Regions from separate parts of the Lacticaseibacillus sp. 53-4 genome, predicted to be linked through region 4. Evidence: predicted binding sites of a transcription regulator. Region 4 holds the regulator's gene; each other region holds the start of a gene.

Region 1 (4,198 bases), on a different contig from region 4:
GATCACGGTCGCGGCGACGATCACGCCGATGCGCAGGATCTTGCCGATGATCAGCTCAATGTCTTTGGTTTCGGTTTCGATTTTCTGGTTCATCCGATGTTCACCCCGAATCCTTTAAGCAGCATCTGCAGGCCCATGTAGCCAATCGCCGGAATGAAGATCCAGCGCAGCACCTTGGTCGGCATGATCTGCATCAGCCGGGTGCCGAGCGTGGCGCCAATCAGGATACCGATCGCCAGCGGCGCGGCAATTTGCGGCTGCAGCGAGCCGTTGAAAAAGTACACGGTCGCACTGGCGGCAGCGGTGACCCCCATCATCAGGTTTGACGTGGCAGTCGACGGCTTCAGCGGCATTTTCATGATGGTGTCCATTGCCAGGACCTTGAAGGCCCCAGACCCGATGCCCAGCAAACCAGATGCCAGCCCGGCACCGAACATCATGGCAAACCCGCCTGGGACATTCGTGACCTGGTACTCAACGCGTTGACCGGTGCTTTTGTCGAAGTACTCGCCGTTCAGATTCAATTTTTCGGCCGCCTTGTCCGGCACCGGCGCCTTGATGTTTTCCGGCTTCATCAGCATCTTGCGGATCATGTTGTAAACCGAAAACAGCAGCAGCGCCCCGAACAGGAAGTACAGGATGTTGGCGTTGAACAACCCGGTTAAAATCGCGCCGAGCACCGCGCCAACCGTGGTCGCAATTTCCAAAAACATCGCGACGCGCAGGTTGAGCATGTCGTCCTTGAGGTACGCGATGGTGGCGCCGCTGGAGGTGGCGATGACCGCGACAATGCTGGCGGCGATCGCGTACTGGATCGGCAGACCCATCATCAACGTCAACACCGGCGTGATGATGATGCCGCCGCCCAGCCCCAGCAAGGCGCCCAGGATGCCAGCCATCAGGCCAACGCCGGCGAGCAAAAGTGCTTGACCCACCATCGGCTAGTCCTCCTTTTTGCGGCTAGTCGTGCTGCGCTTTTTGGCCGCGGGCTTGCGCGTCGTGCGCTTGCGGGTCGCCGGCTTCTTGGCCGCCGTGCGCCGCGTGGTGGTTTTGCGGGTGGTCTTGGCGCGGCTCGCCGGGACTTCCTTGACGATTGGCTTTGGCGCCTCACGGGTCGTCTTGATGACGGCCAGCTTTTCGTGGACCTCGGCCGCAACCGCCGCCATGTTGGCCCGCTTATCGGCGAGGTAGGCGTCCGCCGTCGCGATCTCATCGATGCGGAGACCAGACGCGTTGACGTATGGCGACACCACGATCAGGTTGAGGTCGATTGGCGTTTCTTTGTCCGCATCGAGGAAGTTGGTGACCTTCTTGCTGTCCTCAAACGGCAGGTTGATGATGCCGGTTTCGATCCGAACATAGGTGGGCTCATCCCCTGCAATCGTCAGCTGCGCCGAAATGAGCTTGCCGGTTGAAAGCGCCTGGTCCACGTCGTTAAACACCGGCGCCAGGGCCTTTTCGATATCGGACGTCGCCGCTGCCTCGGTGATTGGATAATTGGTCTGCTCGAAGTTTTCCGCTTCAATGGCTTCCTGAAAAGCCTTCACGTTGATTTCCATGTTTATCCCTCTTTACTTATTCTTTGGCCATCATATCCTATGTAAGCGGCTCGGTTCAAGCCGGCTTCCCTTTTCAAGCCCGAACATCCGTTTTATACTGGAAGGAAAAGCCGGCGCGACGAGTTTCACTGCGCCGGTTAAAATTGCTTAAGAAAGGAGCGTTCTCATGGCAGACAACCGCATTGGCGTGCGCGAGCTCGTCGAACTCACCGTCCGCACCGGTGACCTGGACCCGGTCACCACCAATTCCAATAACACCGCCATGCTGGGCGCTTCGATCCACCGCCGCCTGCAGGCCGCCCATGACGGCAACTATGAAAAGGAAGTCTACCTGGCCCAGACGGTCACGGTCAACGGTGTGGCCTACACCATCGACGGACGCGCAGACGGCGTGGACACCAGCAAGAAGCGTACCGTGGTCGAGGAGATCAAAACCTCAGCGCGCGACTGGGCCGACGTCACCCAAAACACCAAGGACCGCTACTGGGCGCAGGCCCGGGTCTACGGCCATTTTCTGTGCGACGAGCGGGACTTGGCCGAAGTCGAGCTGGATCTGATCTACTACCAAACCACCACCGACCAAATCACGCGCTTCACCGAGGTCAAAACCGCGGCTGAGCTCGCCGATGATTTTCAGGACCTGCTGAACGATTTTGGTGACTGGCTGAAAATGCGCAGCGACATTGTCGTCCGCCGCGACGCCAGCATTGAGCCGCTGCCGTTTCCCTTCCCGGTGTACCGCAAAGGGCAGCGCGAACTGGCCGCGGCGGTGTATCGCACCGTCGCCAATTCGACGCGGCTGTTTGTCGAGGCCCCGACCGGCACCGGCAAAACCATTTCGACGCTGTTTCCGGTGATCAAGGCGATGGGCGCCGGGCTCATCCAGCGCACCTTCTACCTGACCGCCAAGCAAAGCACTAGGCACGTGGCCGAAGAGGCGATGGCGCTGATGACCAAACACGGCCTGCACGCCAAAAGCATCACGCTGACGGCCAAGGACACCATCACCTTTGCCGACGAGCCCGACGACCCCAGCATCAACCCCTACATGCTCGGCTACTACGACCGCCTCAAGCCGGCGCTGAAAGATCTGTTGGGCCACGAGGACGCCATCACGCGGCCGGTGATCGAGCAGTACGCCAAGAAGCACACGCTGGACCCCTTCGAGTTTTCGCTGGACGTCAGCCTGTTTTGCGATGTCATCATCTGCGACTACAACTACCTGTTCGACCCGGCGGTGTTCCTGCAGCGCTTCTTTGCCGAGCCGGACACCGGCAACTTCTTCCTGATCGACGAGGCGCACAACCTGGTGGCAAGGGCGCGGGAAATGTACAGCGCCGAGCTGCTCGACACCGATTTTGCCACGTTACGGTCTGCAATCGATAAGCAAAAGGGCAAGGGTCTGCCGCCAGTCAAAGGCGCCTTGTCCAAGGTCCTGACCGCCTTTGACGCCGTGCGCCTGACAGTCAATGACCAGCCGCTGACGTTTCAAAAACCACAGCTCGACGACTTCATCGCGCAGCTGACCGGCTTCACCAGCGCCGTGCACGACTGGCTGGGCCAGGACCCCGACACGCGTGACCAGGCCGTCGTCGATCAGGTGCTGCCAGTGTTCTTCAGCGCCACCAGCTACCTGCGCATCGCTGATTACTACAACGACGCCTACGAAACGGAAATTGAAAACGCGGCCGGGGCCATCCACCTCAAGGAGCTGTGCCTGGATCCCAGCCAGTTCATCTCGGACTGTCTGGACAAAGGCCGCGGCGCCGTGCTATTTTCAGCGACCCTGTCGCCTTTGCCCTACTATCAGGACATTCTCGGCGGCCGCGACCAGTCGCTGGCCTACCGCCTACCGTCGCCGTTTCCCCAGGAAAACCTCAAGGTGTTGGTCACCAATTTTATCACCCCGACTTATCGCAATCGCGAGTCCAGCCTGCCGGCGCTGATCGCCAGCCTCACTATGATGGTCAGCACCAAAGCTGGGCACTACCTGATCTTCCTACCGTCGCACAGCTACCTGACCACCGTCGCCGACGCCTTCAAGGCTGCCAACCCGGACTTGGCCACCGTCGTGCAAGGCGGCAGCATGACCAGCGACGAACGCACCACGTTTCTGGCCCGGTTTCGCGATGACCCCAGTCCCGTGGTCGGTTTTGCCGTGCTCGGCGGGATTTTCAGCGAAGGCATCGACCTGGGCGGCGACCAGTTGATCGGCGTCGCCATTGTCACCGTCGGCCTGCCCGGCCTGAACGCAGAAACCGACCGCCTGCGTGCGTATTTTGACGCGCAGGGCCAGGACGGGTTTGCCTACGCCTACCAGCTGCCCGGCTTCAACAATGTCCTGCAGGCCGGCGGGCGGGTCATCCGCGGGGCCAAGGACGTCGGCGTCGTGCTGCTGGCCGACAGCCGCTTCGCCGGGCCGCGATACGCGCCGCTGTTTCCGCCGCACTGGACCCATGCCACCGTCGCCACTGACCTTGACGACATGGCCGCGCAACTGACCGACTTTTGGGAGGCTCATCGTGAAAACACCCCTAACGCTTGATTTGGAAAAAACGCTGTACGCCTACTGGGAAGACCTGGGGGCGGTGGCGGTCGAAGAGGTCACCATGCCAGCCGACCGCGGGATCGTCGACACA
Region 2 (4,198 bases), on a different contig from region 4:
TAACGCCAAGGCGATCAGGCCTTGGCGTTTTGCGTTCTATTTGGCTTTGGTTTCAGCCTTGCGCTTGCGCAGGTACTGGCCGAGCCCGAACGGCACCATGTTTTCAGTGCCGTTTTTGATGCGGGCAAAGTTGGCGCGGTGGCGGATCATGATCAGCACCCAGATCAGCGCGGCCACCGCCGTCAGGATCCAGTCATGCATAAACAGCGTCGCAATGGTGATCAGGAACATCCCCAGCGTTGAGGCCACCGACACCATGCTGGACAGCAGCACCAAGCTGATGAACACCGCGCAGCAGAACAGAAAAAACGGCGGGTTGTAGGCCAGCGCGATGCCGGCAGACGTGGCGACCGCCTTGCCACCCTTAAAGCCGATGAAAATCGAGCAGGTGTGGCCGAACACGGCGGCCAGCCCGACCAGCAGTACCAGCCAGTGGGGGTGCAGACCGAACAACATCGGCAGGCTGGCGCCCAGCGTGCCTTTGAGAATGTCCATCACCAGGACGATGGTGCCGCCGACCGGCCCGAGGACGCGGTAAGCGTTCGTTGTCCCGATGTTGTGGGAGCCAGCGGTGCGGATGTCCTGGTGGAAAAAGGCGCGGCCGACCCACACCCCGCTGGGGATGGAGCCAATCAGGTAGGCCAGGATGAAGCATAAGGCGAGAATCATGACTGAGGTCCTTTCTTAGCAAATGATTTAGCCGTCAACCGCATGGTGAAGGTCGTGTGCGGCCGGCCGTCGAGCGTGAGGTCGTTTCCGATGGCCCCCGTTTGCCTGAAGCCAACTTTGCGGTAGACGTGCTGGGCCCGCGGGTTGAAGTCGAACACGTCGAGGGTGAGCGCGGCCAAGTGCAGGTAGGTGAAGGCGTGAGCCGCCATCAGCTTCAGCGCGATGGTGCCGATGCCGTGGCTTGTCGCATCGTCGGCGATGAGGACGCGCAGGTTGCAGGTGTTGTGCGCGGCGTCATACTCGTTCAAGACGACCTCGCCGACCAGTTGCCCACTGGCTTCGATCGCCAGGTCCAGTCGGTCCGGTTGCTGATTACGCGTTTGGTACCAGTTAATAATCTTGGCCGTTTCCTTTTGATCCGCCGGAAAGCGGTCCGCTGCACTCGGGGTTTTGGTCAGCGCACCGGTGTACAGGTTTACCTGCGGCAGCGCCAAGATGTCAAGCATTCGCGGAATGTCTGCGGCGCGAAACGCCCGCAGTGTCACCGGCCCCTGAGTGAGGGTCGGTTTGGTGAGAAAATCTGGCATGGAAACCACCTTTGATGATGCAATATCAGTGTTTTCAGTTTACCATTTTTTGACGCCAAGGCGAATCTTGCGTAAAATAGGTTATCCGAACAAGTATTCGCTGCTTGCAGATCAGCAGCGAGTTTTCGCGAAATCAATCACTGGCCGAAAAGCAGGGCCCGGCCGCGGCGTTGCGCCAGGCAGGCTAGCCGGCTTGCTTAGGCCGCGCGGCTTAGCACCTTGGAAAAATAGCTTTCATATGAGGCCGCGTCTGGTGTATTGTAATTGAAGTTGCACGAAAAGAGGAGCATTTAATGGCAAAAGCAAGAGAAGCATACACCGATTCATCGATCCAGGTGCTGCATGGCCTGGAAGCCGTGCGGAAGCGGCCGGGGATGTATATTGGCTCAACTGATGCCCGTGGGCTGCACCATCTGGTTTACGAAATCGTCGACAACTCAGTCGATGAGGCCCTCGCTGGGTACGGGGACACCATCGCCACGACGATTCACGAGGATAACTCGATCACCGTCAAGGACCATGGCCGCGGCATGCCGACGGGGATGCACGCGTCTGGCAAGCCGACCATCGAAGTCATTTTGACGGTGCTGCACGCCGGCGGGAAGTTCGACCAGAACTCTTACAAGACATCTGGCGGCCTGCACGGGGTCGGCTCTTCCGTCGTCAATGCGCTGAGCGAGTCGCTGACCGTGCGGGTCGTGCGCGACAAGCAAGGCTTTGAGGAGCATTTCATCAACGGCGGCCATCCCGATGGCGGCCTGCAGAAATTGGGCAAGGTCAACGAGCCCAACGGAACGACCATCACGTTCAAGCCGGACCCGACGATTTTTCAAACGACGACCTACAACTTCGACACGCTGTCCGAGCGCCTGCGCGAATCGGCCTTTTTGATGAAGAACATTGTCTTCACCCTGACCGATGAGCGCACCGGCCGCGCCGAAACGTACCATTATCCCGACGGCCTGGTCAGCTTCGTTAAGTACCTGAACGAGGACCGCGACACCGTCAGCCCCGTCTTCAATTTTGAAGGCGACAAGGACGGCATCATCGTGGACTTTGCCGGCCAGTACAACGACGGCTACTCCGAAAACACGATTAGCTTCGTCAATAACGTGCGCACCGGCGACGGCGGCACGCATGAAGTCGGCATGCGCTCGGCGCTGACCCGGGCGTTCAACGATTTTGCGCGCAAGGTCAACCTGCTGAAGGACAAGGATAAGAACCTGGAAGGCTCCGACGTTCGCGAAGGCCTGGCCGCGGTGCTGTCCGTGCGCATCCCCGAGGAGATCCTGCAGTTTGAGGGTCAGACTAAGGGTAAGCTGGGCACGCCCCAGGCTCGCGCCGCCGTCGACTCGGTGATTTACGAGAAAATGAGCTTCTGGCTCATGGAAGGCGGCGACGACGCGCAGGAGCTGGTCCGCAAAGCGCTGCGTGCTCGTGAAGCGCGTGAGGCCGCACGCAAGGCCCGCGATGACTCCCGCACCGGCAAGCGCAAGAAGAAGGACCAAGGCCTGCTGTCAGGCAAGCTGACCCCAGCGCAAAGCAAAAACGCCGCGAAAAACGAGCTGTACCTGGTCGAAGGGGATTCGGCGGGCGGCTCGGCCAAGCAGGGCCGCGACCGCAAGTTCCAGGCCATCCTGCCGCTGCGAGGCAAGGTGTTGAACACGCAAAAGGCCAAGCTTCAGGACATCGTCAAGAACGAAGAAATCAACACGATGATCTACACCATCGGCGCCGGCGTCGGGGCGGAGTTTGACGTCAAGCAGGCCAACTACGACAAGGTCATCATCATGACCGATGCTGATACCGACGGCGCCCACATTCAAGCGCTGCTGCTCACCTTTTTCTACCGTTACATGCGGCCGCTGATGGACGCTGGCAAGGTCTACATCGCCCTGCCGCCGCTTTACCGGCTGCAAAAGGGGAAGGGCGCCAACATCAAGATCGCCTACGCCTGGACCGATGAGGAACTGGAAAAAGAAACCCAGAAAATGGGCAAAGGCTACGTTTTGACCCGGTTCAAAGGCTTAGGCGAAATGAACGCTGACCAGCTTTGGGAAACCACCATGAATCCGGAAACCCGGACGCTGATCCGGGTGCGGGTCGATGATGGCGCCCTGGCCGAACGCCGGGTCACCACGCTGATGGGCGACCGCGTAGAGCCGCGGCGCGAGTGGATCGAGCGTAACGTCGACTTCGACATGGACGAGGAAGGCTCGATCATGGAAACGAAGACCACCGACCACAGCAACATGCAATTCGGCGTCGAGCAGATCAAAAAGCAGATTTCGAAGAAGGGTAAGTAATGGCAAATCACATTCAAGAAATGACGCTCGAAGAGGTCATGGGGGAGCGGTTCGGCCGCTACTCCAAGTACATCATTCAAGAGCGCGCCCTACCGGATGTGCGCGACGGCTTAAAGCCGGTTCAGCGCCGCATCCTGTTTGCGATGAACCAGGACGGCAACACGTTTGATAAGGGCTTTCGCAAGTCCGCCAAGTCCGTCGGGAACGTCATGGGTAATTTTCACCCCCATGGCGACTCGTCGATTTACGAGGCGATGGTGCGCTTGTCCCAGGATTGGAAGCTGGAAGAGCCGCTGATTGAAATGCACGGGAACAACGGCTCGATGGACGGCGATCCGCCGGCCGCGATGCGCTATACCGAAGCCCGGCTGTCCAAAATCTCCGGCGAGCTGCTGAAGGACATCGACAAGGATACCGTGGAAATGGTCCTGAACTTCGATGACACCACCGAAGAGCCGACGGTGCTGCCGGCCGCTTTTCCTAATCTGCTGGTCAACGGTGCGACGGGGATTTCCGCGGGGTACGCGACCGACATTCCGCCGCACAACCTGCGCGAGGTCATTAACGCGCTGTTGTACCTGATGAAGCATCCGGACGCCAGCCTGGATGACCTGATGAAGTTCGTTTTGGGCCCCG
Region 3 (4,198 bases), on a different contig from region 4:
GGTACTGCCGCGCTTGCCGAATTGAGTTTACTCAGGCGGCAGCTGCTGCACACCGCGTCTTCAACCGATCAAGTCAATTCTTAAGGAGCCTTGTCTATGACGCTTTTTCATCCCCAAATGGCACAAAGTTTCCGCGATCATGTTCAGACCCTCTTCGCGCCGGGAACCACCAGTTTTGTCTTTGTTTCCGCTGACTCGCTGAGTCAGACGTTCGCCGCCTACACCCAGGCTTTTGTCAGCGGCGGCTGCACCAAGGCGCTGGCCCTGGTCGATGAAACCGACACCGGCATCGTGCCCTATCTGTCGGTCCGCGCCAACCTGCTCATCAACAGTCGCGGCCCGGCCCTGAACCAGCTGCCCGAAGCGCTGCGCCAAGACACCCTGTTCTTAGATCAGCCCGCAAGCCAGCTGACCCCAGCGGAAAGTCTTTATGTCCAATTCTTCCGCGGCCTCATGGGCAAACGGTCCGTGATTTTGGCCAAAGGGTTGCCCGCCGTAATGGTGCCGACCGAGACGCGTGCCTTTCTGAGATTCGCCAACCAGGCGCTGGCAGGCACCCACTCACGGTTTGTGATTCTCACGGCCGATCAAAGCTTGATCGACGCCCATCCAGACCACAGCTTCACCCGCGCCCCCAGCTTGGCAGCCGCGTCAGATGGCACCAAAAAACACGCCTAAAAATCAGGCGTGTTTTTTATTGTCTCAGTACCGGTTATTGTCCTCACCTGGTGCGGTGTCCTTCAGGCTGTCCAGCGTCTTCATGTCTTCAGCACTGAGCGTAAAGTCCAACTCGGTGTTAGCTTTAATGTGCGCCGGGCTGGTCGCCTTTGGCAGCGGCAGGAGCCCTTTTTGCAGGACGTAGCGGATCGCCACCTGAGCCACCCCGGTGCCGTAATGCGCAGCCACGGTTTTGACCGCATCATTGTTGAGCAAGAAGCCGGTTGCCAGCGGTGAAAAGGCCTCGACCAACAGGCCGTTCTCCTTAGCACACTGGACGTTGTCATCTTCGGTAAAACCGATGTAATACTGCAGCTGCAGCGCCATTGGCTTGATCTTGCAGTGCGCGTACAGGTCCTCCTGGTCGCGCACGTTGAAGTTAGAAATCCCAATCGCACGCACTTTTTTACTGGTGTAGAAGGATTCCATCTGGGCCCACACCGTCCGGTTCTGCACCCGGTAGTCGGCCCCAAACTCCTCCCACGGCCACGGGGCGTGGATCAGGTACATGTCGATGTAGCCGAGGTCCAGCCGCGCCATGGACTCCGCAAAGGCTTGTTGTGCTGCCTCCGCCGTCTTCGCACCTGCCGGAAGCTTCGAGGTCACGAAAATCTGATCGCGAGGGATCCCAGAATCGCGGATCGCCTTGCCCACGCTTTCCTCGTTGCCGTAGCCATGGGCCGTATCAATGTGCCGATAACCCTGGCGCAACGCCTCAGTCACCGCCTGATAAGCCTTGTCTCCATTAGGAATCTGCCAGGTCCCAAAGCCGACCTGCGGGATCTTGACCCCATTTGGCAGGGTGTATGAATCTGTTAATACTGACATTCTTTCACCTCATTTTTTAATCTGAACATTAAAATTATAGCACTCACTGCGAATCAAATTGCTTGCCAAAATAGAACGTTTGTTCGTATAATGAACCTCGAGGTGATTGGCGATGAGTGAACCGTCTATTTATGCAAACGAGCCGCACCGGGTCGTTTTTTTAATCGATAATAAATCCTTCTACGCTTCCGTTGAGGCGGTCGCCCGCGGCTGGGACCCGCTGAAGGTCGCCTTAGTCGTCATGTCTGAGCAGGAAAATACCAACGGCGGCCTGATTCTGGCCACCTCGCCGATCGCGAAGAAAGAGTACGGCTTGCAGGCAAACGTCAGCCGCCAGCGCGACCTGCCCGATGACCCGAACCTGATGGTGGTCCCGCCGCGCATGAACCTCTACATCCAGCGCAATCTGCAGATCAACGACATCTTTCGCCGCTTCGTCGCCGATTCGGACCTGTGGCCGTATTCGATCGATGAGTCGGTGCTGGACCTCACGCACTCCTGGCGCCTTTTTGGCAAGACGCCACGGGAAGTCGCCAAGCGCATCCAGAAGGCGGTGTACCATGCGCTGGGCCTTTACACCACCGTCGGCATTGGCGAAAATCCGGTCCAGGCCAAGATTGCCTTGGATGTGTACGCCAAACATCAGCCGGATCTCATTGGCGAGATCTCCTACGCCACGGTACCGGAAAAGCTGTGGTCGATCGACGACATGACTGCCGTGTGGAGCATCGCCGACCGCACCGCCGCGCATCTTAGGCGGCTGGGCATTACCACGATTTACGAGCTGGCGCACGCTAACCCTTACCTACTGGAACAGGAAATGGGTATCATCGGCCAGCAGCTGTTTGCCCTGGCCTGGGGCATCGATCGCACCACCATCGCCAAGCGCGTGGTGACTAGAGCACCAAGCATCGGCAACTCACAAGTGCTGCCACGCGACTACGCGATTCAAAGCGAAATCGAGCTGGTGATCAAGGAAATCGGTGAGCAGGTGGCCGCCCGGCTCCGCCATCATCACAAGAAGGCCGGCAGCATCAGCCTCGGCATTGGCTTTTCCTATGCGGCCGCAGAGGCTTCAGGCAAAAGCGGCTTCAGCCACGCACTGCGCATTTTCCCCACCAATCGCAACGATGAGCTGAACGAAGCCCTGATCATGCTGTTTCGCCGCTACTGGCATGGCGAGGTGATCCGCAACATCGCCGTGTACACGGGCCGGCTGGGTCCAGACACCGGCGAGCAGCTCAGTCTTTTGCAACCGGTGGCCGAGCAGGTCCGCACGACCGATTTGGCCCGCACAGTGGACACACTGCGCACGAAATTTGGTTTCACGGCAGTCGTCTACGCCAAAAGTAAACTGCGCGGCGGCACCGCGATTCAGCGGGCCAGCCTGGTCGGCGGCCACAACGGCGGCAACAGCTACGAATGAGAACCCAAAATCGGCGCCAGACATAATAAATCAACGTCCAAGTACACAAGGGCCTCTGCATCGCGATTCTAAGAACGAACCGCGGCTCAGAGGCCCTTGTGTTTTGGGCTAAAACCGCTTTATGGCTCAGCCGCGTTTTCAGTTAAAGTGAGAAATGGTAATCCTGGTCATCCGCCAGGCGCATGACTTCCTCAACGTCCAGCCCGTACTGCTCGCTGACCTGATGCAGCAGGTAGTCGCGCAGCTCGTCGTGAAAGAATCCTTCAAGGGCGTGGTCGAAGGCGGAAAACCAGCTGCCCCCGTGGTGATGTGCGATGACGGTCTCATTTTGCAGCTGGCGCAAGATTTGACGACCGGTCAAGTTGATTTTGATTGTCAGCTCACGCTTGACCCCGTTATCCAGCACATGCAGCGTCGCCTGATGAAAATGGGCAAACCAGAGGCCCACCAACAGAAGCGCCGAAAGCAGCGGGACACCAATCAGTCCCAGAACAAGCAGCGGCGGTACCAGCCCCAAGGCAATCGGGGCGCTGACCCCCGCAAAAACCACCGAGATCAGTAGAATCATTGCCACCAGCAAAAGCGCCGGCAGTACCGCGACCAGTGCGAATAAAACACCACAAAACAGCTTCACAATCCGGCTCATTCAGAAAAGCCCCCCAACGACAATAATCGTCTCAGACAACGCAGGTCACTCCCATAACCCACGTTTGTACTTGCAAATTAGAATATACCTCATTAAATTCACTTGCAAGTTTAATCTAACGATTTGGCGCTACTCCACTGAGATCAGAGTCACATCGGTCACTCCGCGCGACTTTTTCAAGGCGGCGAGCAGACTGTCAACCGTGCCGGTCAGGTTACTGATATCGAAAGAAATCACGACGCTGGCCCAGTCGTGAATCGGAATGTTCTGGTTAATGGTGATAATCGACGCATCGGCGTTGGACAGCGTCGTCAAGACCTCAGACAGGATCCCGCGATCATGGTGAAGCATCAGCGAAATCACGGCCTTGCGCTGAGCCAGACCGGCGTCAGGCAGGAACACATAATCCTTGTACTTGTAATAAGTCCCCCGGGAGATGCCCACCTGCTTGACCGCTTCTGAAACCTGGCGGACCTGACCGTTTTCAATCATCGTCCGGGCCGCGATGACCTTCTCAACCACGTCAGGCAAAATTGAACTATCGACGATATAGTATTTTTCCACAGTAAATCCTCGATTCC
Region 4 (4,198 bases):
TGACCAACTGAAAGGTCGAATACGCGCCGCGCACGTCGATTTTACTCTGCCAGAACAGGTAATACGCGCCCAGTCCGATCAGTGCGGCATCTAAAAGTATCAGAAAAGTGTTCATTTTGAGTTATCTGCTTTCTCCTGCGAGGTGAGTTGCAGGGTCTTGTCGGGAACATCGCTGGGGTAGAGCCCGGAGACTTGCTGGTACCATCTGAACAGGCGCACCACCACGATCTTGATCACCGCAAAGCCGGGGATTCCCAAGATCACACCCACCAGTCCGAACATGGACCCTGCTGTCAGCAGGACCACGACAATGGTGATCGGGTGCATCTCTAGTTTACTCCCCATGACAAACGGGGAGATCAATTGCGTCTCGAGCAGCCACTCGATGAAGAAGACGACGATTACCGCGATGAACATCTTCGGCCCCTGAATGGCGCCCATGATCAGCGCTGGCACCATCGCGAGCGCGGAACCAAAGTAGGGGATCAGGTTCAACGGTGCCGCCAGCATCCCAAAGATCAGGCCGTAGCGCAGGCCGATGATCGAATAGCCGACCATGAAAATGATCCCGACGGCGATGGCGACGGTCAGCTGGCCTTGCACGTACGAGCCGACCTTGACGTTCATCTCGTGCAGCATGTCGCCAAAGCTCTTGCGCTGCTTGGTTGGGACCAGGTGCAGGATCATTGGCGTGAACTTGTTGCCCTCTTTGAGCATGAAGAACAAAATGATCGGCGCGGTCGCCACGGTAACCACCACGGTGCCGACAGTGGAGATGATCGAGGACAAGGACGACAGCGTCCCCGACAAGATGGTCGAGCCGCGCTTGGAGACCCAAGTTTGGATCTCGCCGGCGAACTGACTCAGCTGCTTGTCGCTGAAAATGTTCTGCTGGTTATTCAGGTCGGTGATCCACCGGACGAACTCGTCCCAGTAAGTCGGAGTCGCATTAATGAAGCTGCGCAGCTGGCTTTCGATGGGCGGCACAACGCGAGTGATGGCTAGGACGATCAGCCCAATCACGAGGAGGAAGACCAACGCGATGGCCAGCAGTCGGTTGAGGCCGCGCTGATGCAGCCAGTTGACGACGGGGTTGAGCATGTAGAACAGGATTCCGGCGAGGATGAACGGCGGGGCGACGATGCTCAGAAAACTGACCACAGGCTGAAACACCCAGGCAATTTTGGTGAAAATAAAAATCGCGAGCAACGCGAGCACCAGATCGACCAGGATCACGGCAAACTTGTTGTTTAAAAACCGCTGGTAAAACTGTGAGCGTTTCGTTTGCATGCGCGCACCCCTTTGAGTTTGTTGACTACTTCTATGATACCTAAATGAGGGGGTGAAAGCGAATCCGGCGCAAGGCTGATTTGTTTGTGAATTGTAAAGAATAAATGCCAAGTGCCGGCCGAATTGCCCCGAATGTAAATTGATTATATACAGAACCTTTACAAAAGCAAGATTTCGGGTATAATCAGAACTATCAAAATTACGAGAGGGGGGCGTCCAATGAGTATGAAAGTCATGAAGTGGAGTCTGCGCGCATTGATCGCAGTGACCGTGGTCCTGCTAGTCATCAATACCGTGCTCGGAATCGGGCTGATCGCAGTCGACATGTTGTTCGGCGGCGTCTACCTGATGCAGCGCAATAAGTGCGACCGCCGGCAGCTGCACCGGCTGGACCTGATGCATCGCTTCTAGGGTTCACATGAGACCGCTTGGGCGGTCTTTTTTGATGCTTTCCTAAGCTGCGGTCCTTTTGCTTGCAAACAAGCGTTCCCGCTGGTATGATAAAGAAAACTAGAGAGCGGAGGCGGACGGCCATGCCATCCCAAGCAAGTCAGAAACGTTGGAAGCAGATCCTACACACGATTCATGATTCAATTCAAACCAATGGGTTTCCACCAACCGTGCGGGAAATCGGCAAAAACGTGGGCCTCAGTTCCAGCTCCACGGTCGCCGCGTACCTCGACCGGCTCCTGGCGGAAGGCTACATTGCCAAGGACCCGGCCAAGCCGCGCACGCTGATGCTGACCAAAGCCGGCTTGTCATACATCGGGATTGCCGAAGAAGGCATCCCAATCGTCGGTACGGTTGCCGCCGGGGTGCCGATCACCGCGATTGAGAACATCGATGGCTATTTTCCGATTCCAGATGATCTGGAGTACATTGCAGATGACCTGTTTATCCTGGAAGTTTCCGGTTCGTCCATGATCAAGATCGGCATTCTGGATGGCGACAAGCTGATCATCAAGAAGCAGGAAACCGCCGAGAACGGTCAGATTGTGGTCGCCATGACCCAGGACGACGAGGCGACGGTCAAGCGCTTCTACCGCGAAAACGGCGGTGTGCGGCTGCACCCGGAAAATGATTCCATGTCGGACATGTACTTCGACGACGTCTCCATTCTGGGTGTGGTCGTTGGCCTGTACCGCAGCGAAGTTAAATAAGCACAAACGTCAAAAGGCTGAGCCATCAAGCGGGTTTAGCTCAAAGCACAAGCGCCCCTGCGCCACGATTTGTTTTTAAAATCGCGGTGCAGGGGCGTTTGTGCGCTTGGACGTTGCTTTATGGAACGCGACTAAGCAATTTTGGCTTACTTTCTCTTTAATGTTTAATGGTGCTGAGGTCGTCGTTTTTGACCTGCCGAAACAGGGGCCCGTCCGGCAGTTGTTTGATCTTGGTCGCACTGAGCTTCTGGAAGACCCATGTGCTGCTTTGCGCATTCGGCTGCGCGCGGCCGGTGAAAGTGTATGTGTGCTTGCACAGGACCAGCCTGGCGGCAAACACCCCGGCACTGGCCGTCGCATAACCGGCCTGAGCCTGCGAATAGCGCTGGACGTCCACAAAGTAGCCATCAGTTGAGGCGGTGATCTGCAGGACTTCACTCGCATCCGCAGTGTTGACCCAGTAGTGGCCGATCAGATCATCCATGCCGGCCTTGGTGTTGGGCCGTTTTTTCGGTGCCGCCTGTTTGCTGATTTTGACGCTGCTGCTCGAGCTGGTTTGCGGCGCTTTTTTTTGACTGCCGCAGCCGGCGAGGACCAGCACCAGCGCAGCGCTAAGCAGAATTTTCTTCAATGTATTTACCTCACAGATGTTGCACTAAGGTCATGACGATTGGGATCACCACGATGGCAAACAGGGTGGTTGCGGAGACGGTGATCGCGGCGTTTTTCGAATCGGCGCCGTACAGCTTGGCGACGACCGGGGCGTTAGTCATGACCGGCATGCAGGACTGCAGGATGAAGACTTGCTTCATGAGCAGCGGGACCGGGGCGAAGGCGACCAGCGCGTACATCACCAGCGGCGCAAAGACGAAGCGCCCAGAGAACACGCCGAGCAGTTCGCGGTCGAAGCGGATGTTTTTGATGCCGGCCTGGTACATCGCGATGCCGATGAAGAACATGGAGCCCGGGATGGTCAGGTCACCAACGTAGCCTAAAGTGGCCGAGAGAAAGCTCGGCAGCTGCACATGCAGCAGGACGAGCACGACGCCGACCATGAAGCCCAAAAGCGGCGGCGAGAAAATTTTCCCCAGCGTCTGCTTGAGGTCAAAGTGGGCGGCGTGCGGGCCGTCGCGCTGGATCAAGTAAACCCCGATCGTCCAGAAAATGGTGGTGTTGGCCATGTAGTAAACCAGCACATACGGCACGCTTTTCGGCCCAAACAGCGCCAGGTTGACCGGCAGGCCGATAAACACCGTGTTGGAGTTAAAAAACATGGACTTGAACAGGCCGCGGCGCTTGGGGTCAACGCGAATCACGCGCGCCACCACAAAGGACAGGGCAAACAGGACGGCCATCGACAGCACTGGAAAGCGCAGGTCCGGCAGCAGTGCCGCCAGCTCCCTTGCGGAAAAGCGCGAGCAGATGGTTTCGATCATGTAGGCGGGCAGGGCGACCTGGGTGACGACCTTGGCGATCACACGGCTGGAGCGGTCGTTGAACCACCCCAGGGCGGTCAGCCCGTAGCCGATGGCGACCAGGATCAAGATCTCGGAGACCCCGCCTAAACTTGAGAGAAAACTAGTCAAAAAATTACTCCTCACATGCGGCAAACACCTTGCCGCTGGTTTTTCGCTGCGAGACTAAACGGTCAGCAGCGTTTGGATCAGGACGTCGAAAGCTTCGACCGGCCACGCCGGCGCGGCAAAATTCATGACACTGGGGACCAAAGCGACGGTGGGGCCATCGTA

Evidence for each region. Region 4 encodes LexA, which represses DNA repair genes until DNA is damaged. Its sites were predicted from a motif close to CNAACANNTGTTNG; they were not measured.
Region 1: a site for LexA is predicted at 1,640-1,653, ahead of JUF21_RS04810 (ATP-dependent DNA helicase). Genes of this name have one in related genera too.
Region 2: a site for LexA is predicted at 1,343-1,356, ahead of parE (DNA topoisomerase IV subunit B). Genes of this name have one in related genera too.
Region 3: a site for LexA is predicted at 1,618-1,631, ahead of JUF21_RS00115 (Y-family DNA polymerase). Genes of this name have one in related genera too.

What each region holds. Positions count from the first base shown of each region.
Region 1 covers NZ_BOLT01000008.1:30,365-34,562, reverse strand. The annotation lists gene JUF21_RS04825 (DUF1634 domain-containing protein) at 1-93, opposite strand, end outside; gene JUF21_RS04820 (sulfite exporter TauE/SafE family protein) at 90-935, opposite strand; gene JUF21_RS04815 (hypothetical protein) at 942-1,559, opposite strand; gene JUF21_RS04810 (ATP-dependent DNA helicase) at 1,726-4,104, shown strand; gene JUF21_RS04805 (hypothetical protein) at 4,082-4,198, shown strand, end outside.
Region 2 covers NZ_BOLT01000004.1:12,651-16,848, forward strand. The annotation lists gene plsY (glycerol-3-phosphate 1-O-acyltransferase PlsY) at 37-669, opposite strand; gene JUF21_RS02570 (GNAT family N-acetyltransferase) at 666-1,256, opposite strand; gene parE (DNA topoisomerase IV subunit B) at 1,550-3,562, shown strand; gene parC (DNA topoisomerase IV subunit A) at 3,562-4,198, shown strand, end outside.
Region 3 covers NZ_BOLT01000001.1:17,778-21,975, forward strand. The annotation lists gene JUF21_RS00100 (hypothetical protein) at 1-84, shown strand, start outside; gene JUF21_RS00105 (branched-chain amino acid ABC transporter ATP-binding protein) at 97-678, shown strand; gene JUF21_RS00110 (aldo/keto reductase) at 703-1,545, opposite strand; gene JUF21_RS00115 (Y-family DNA polymerase) at 1,658-2,971, shown strand; gene JUF21_RS00120 (hypothetical protein) at 3,114-3,617, opposite strand; gene JUF21_RS00125 (ACT domain-containing protein) at 3,747-4,181, opposite strand.
Region 4 covers NZ_BOLT01000005.1:35,850-40,047, forward strand. The annotation lists gene JUF21_RS03270 (hypothetical protein) at 1-115, opposite strand, end outside; gene JUF21_RS03275 (AI-2E family transporter) at 112-1,290, opposite strand; gene JUF21_RS03280 (hypothetical protein) at 1,510-1,701, shown strand; gene lexA (transcriptional repressor LexA) at 1,824-2,450, shown strand; gene JUF21_RS03290 (hypothetical protein) at 2,608-3,081, opposite strand; gene JUF21_RS03295 (AEC family transporter) at 3,092-4,036, opposite strand; gene JUF21_RS03300 (5-formyltetrahydrofolate cyclo-ligase) at 4,091-4,198, opposite strand, start outside.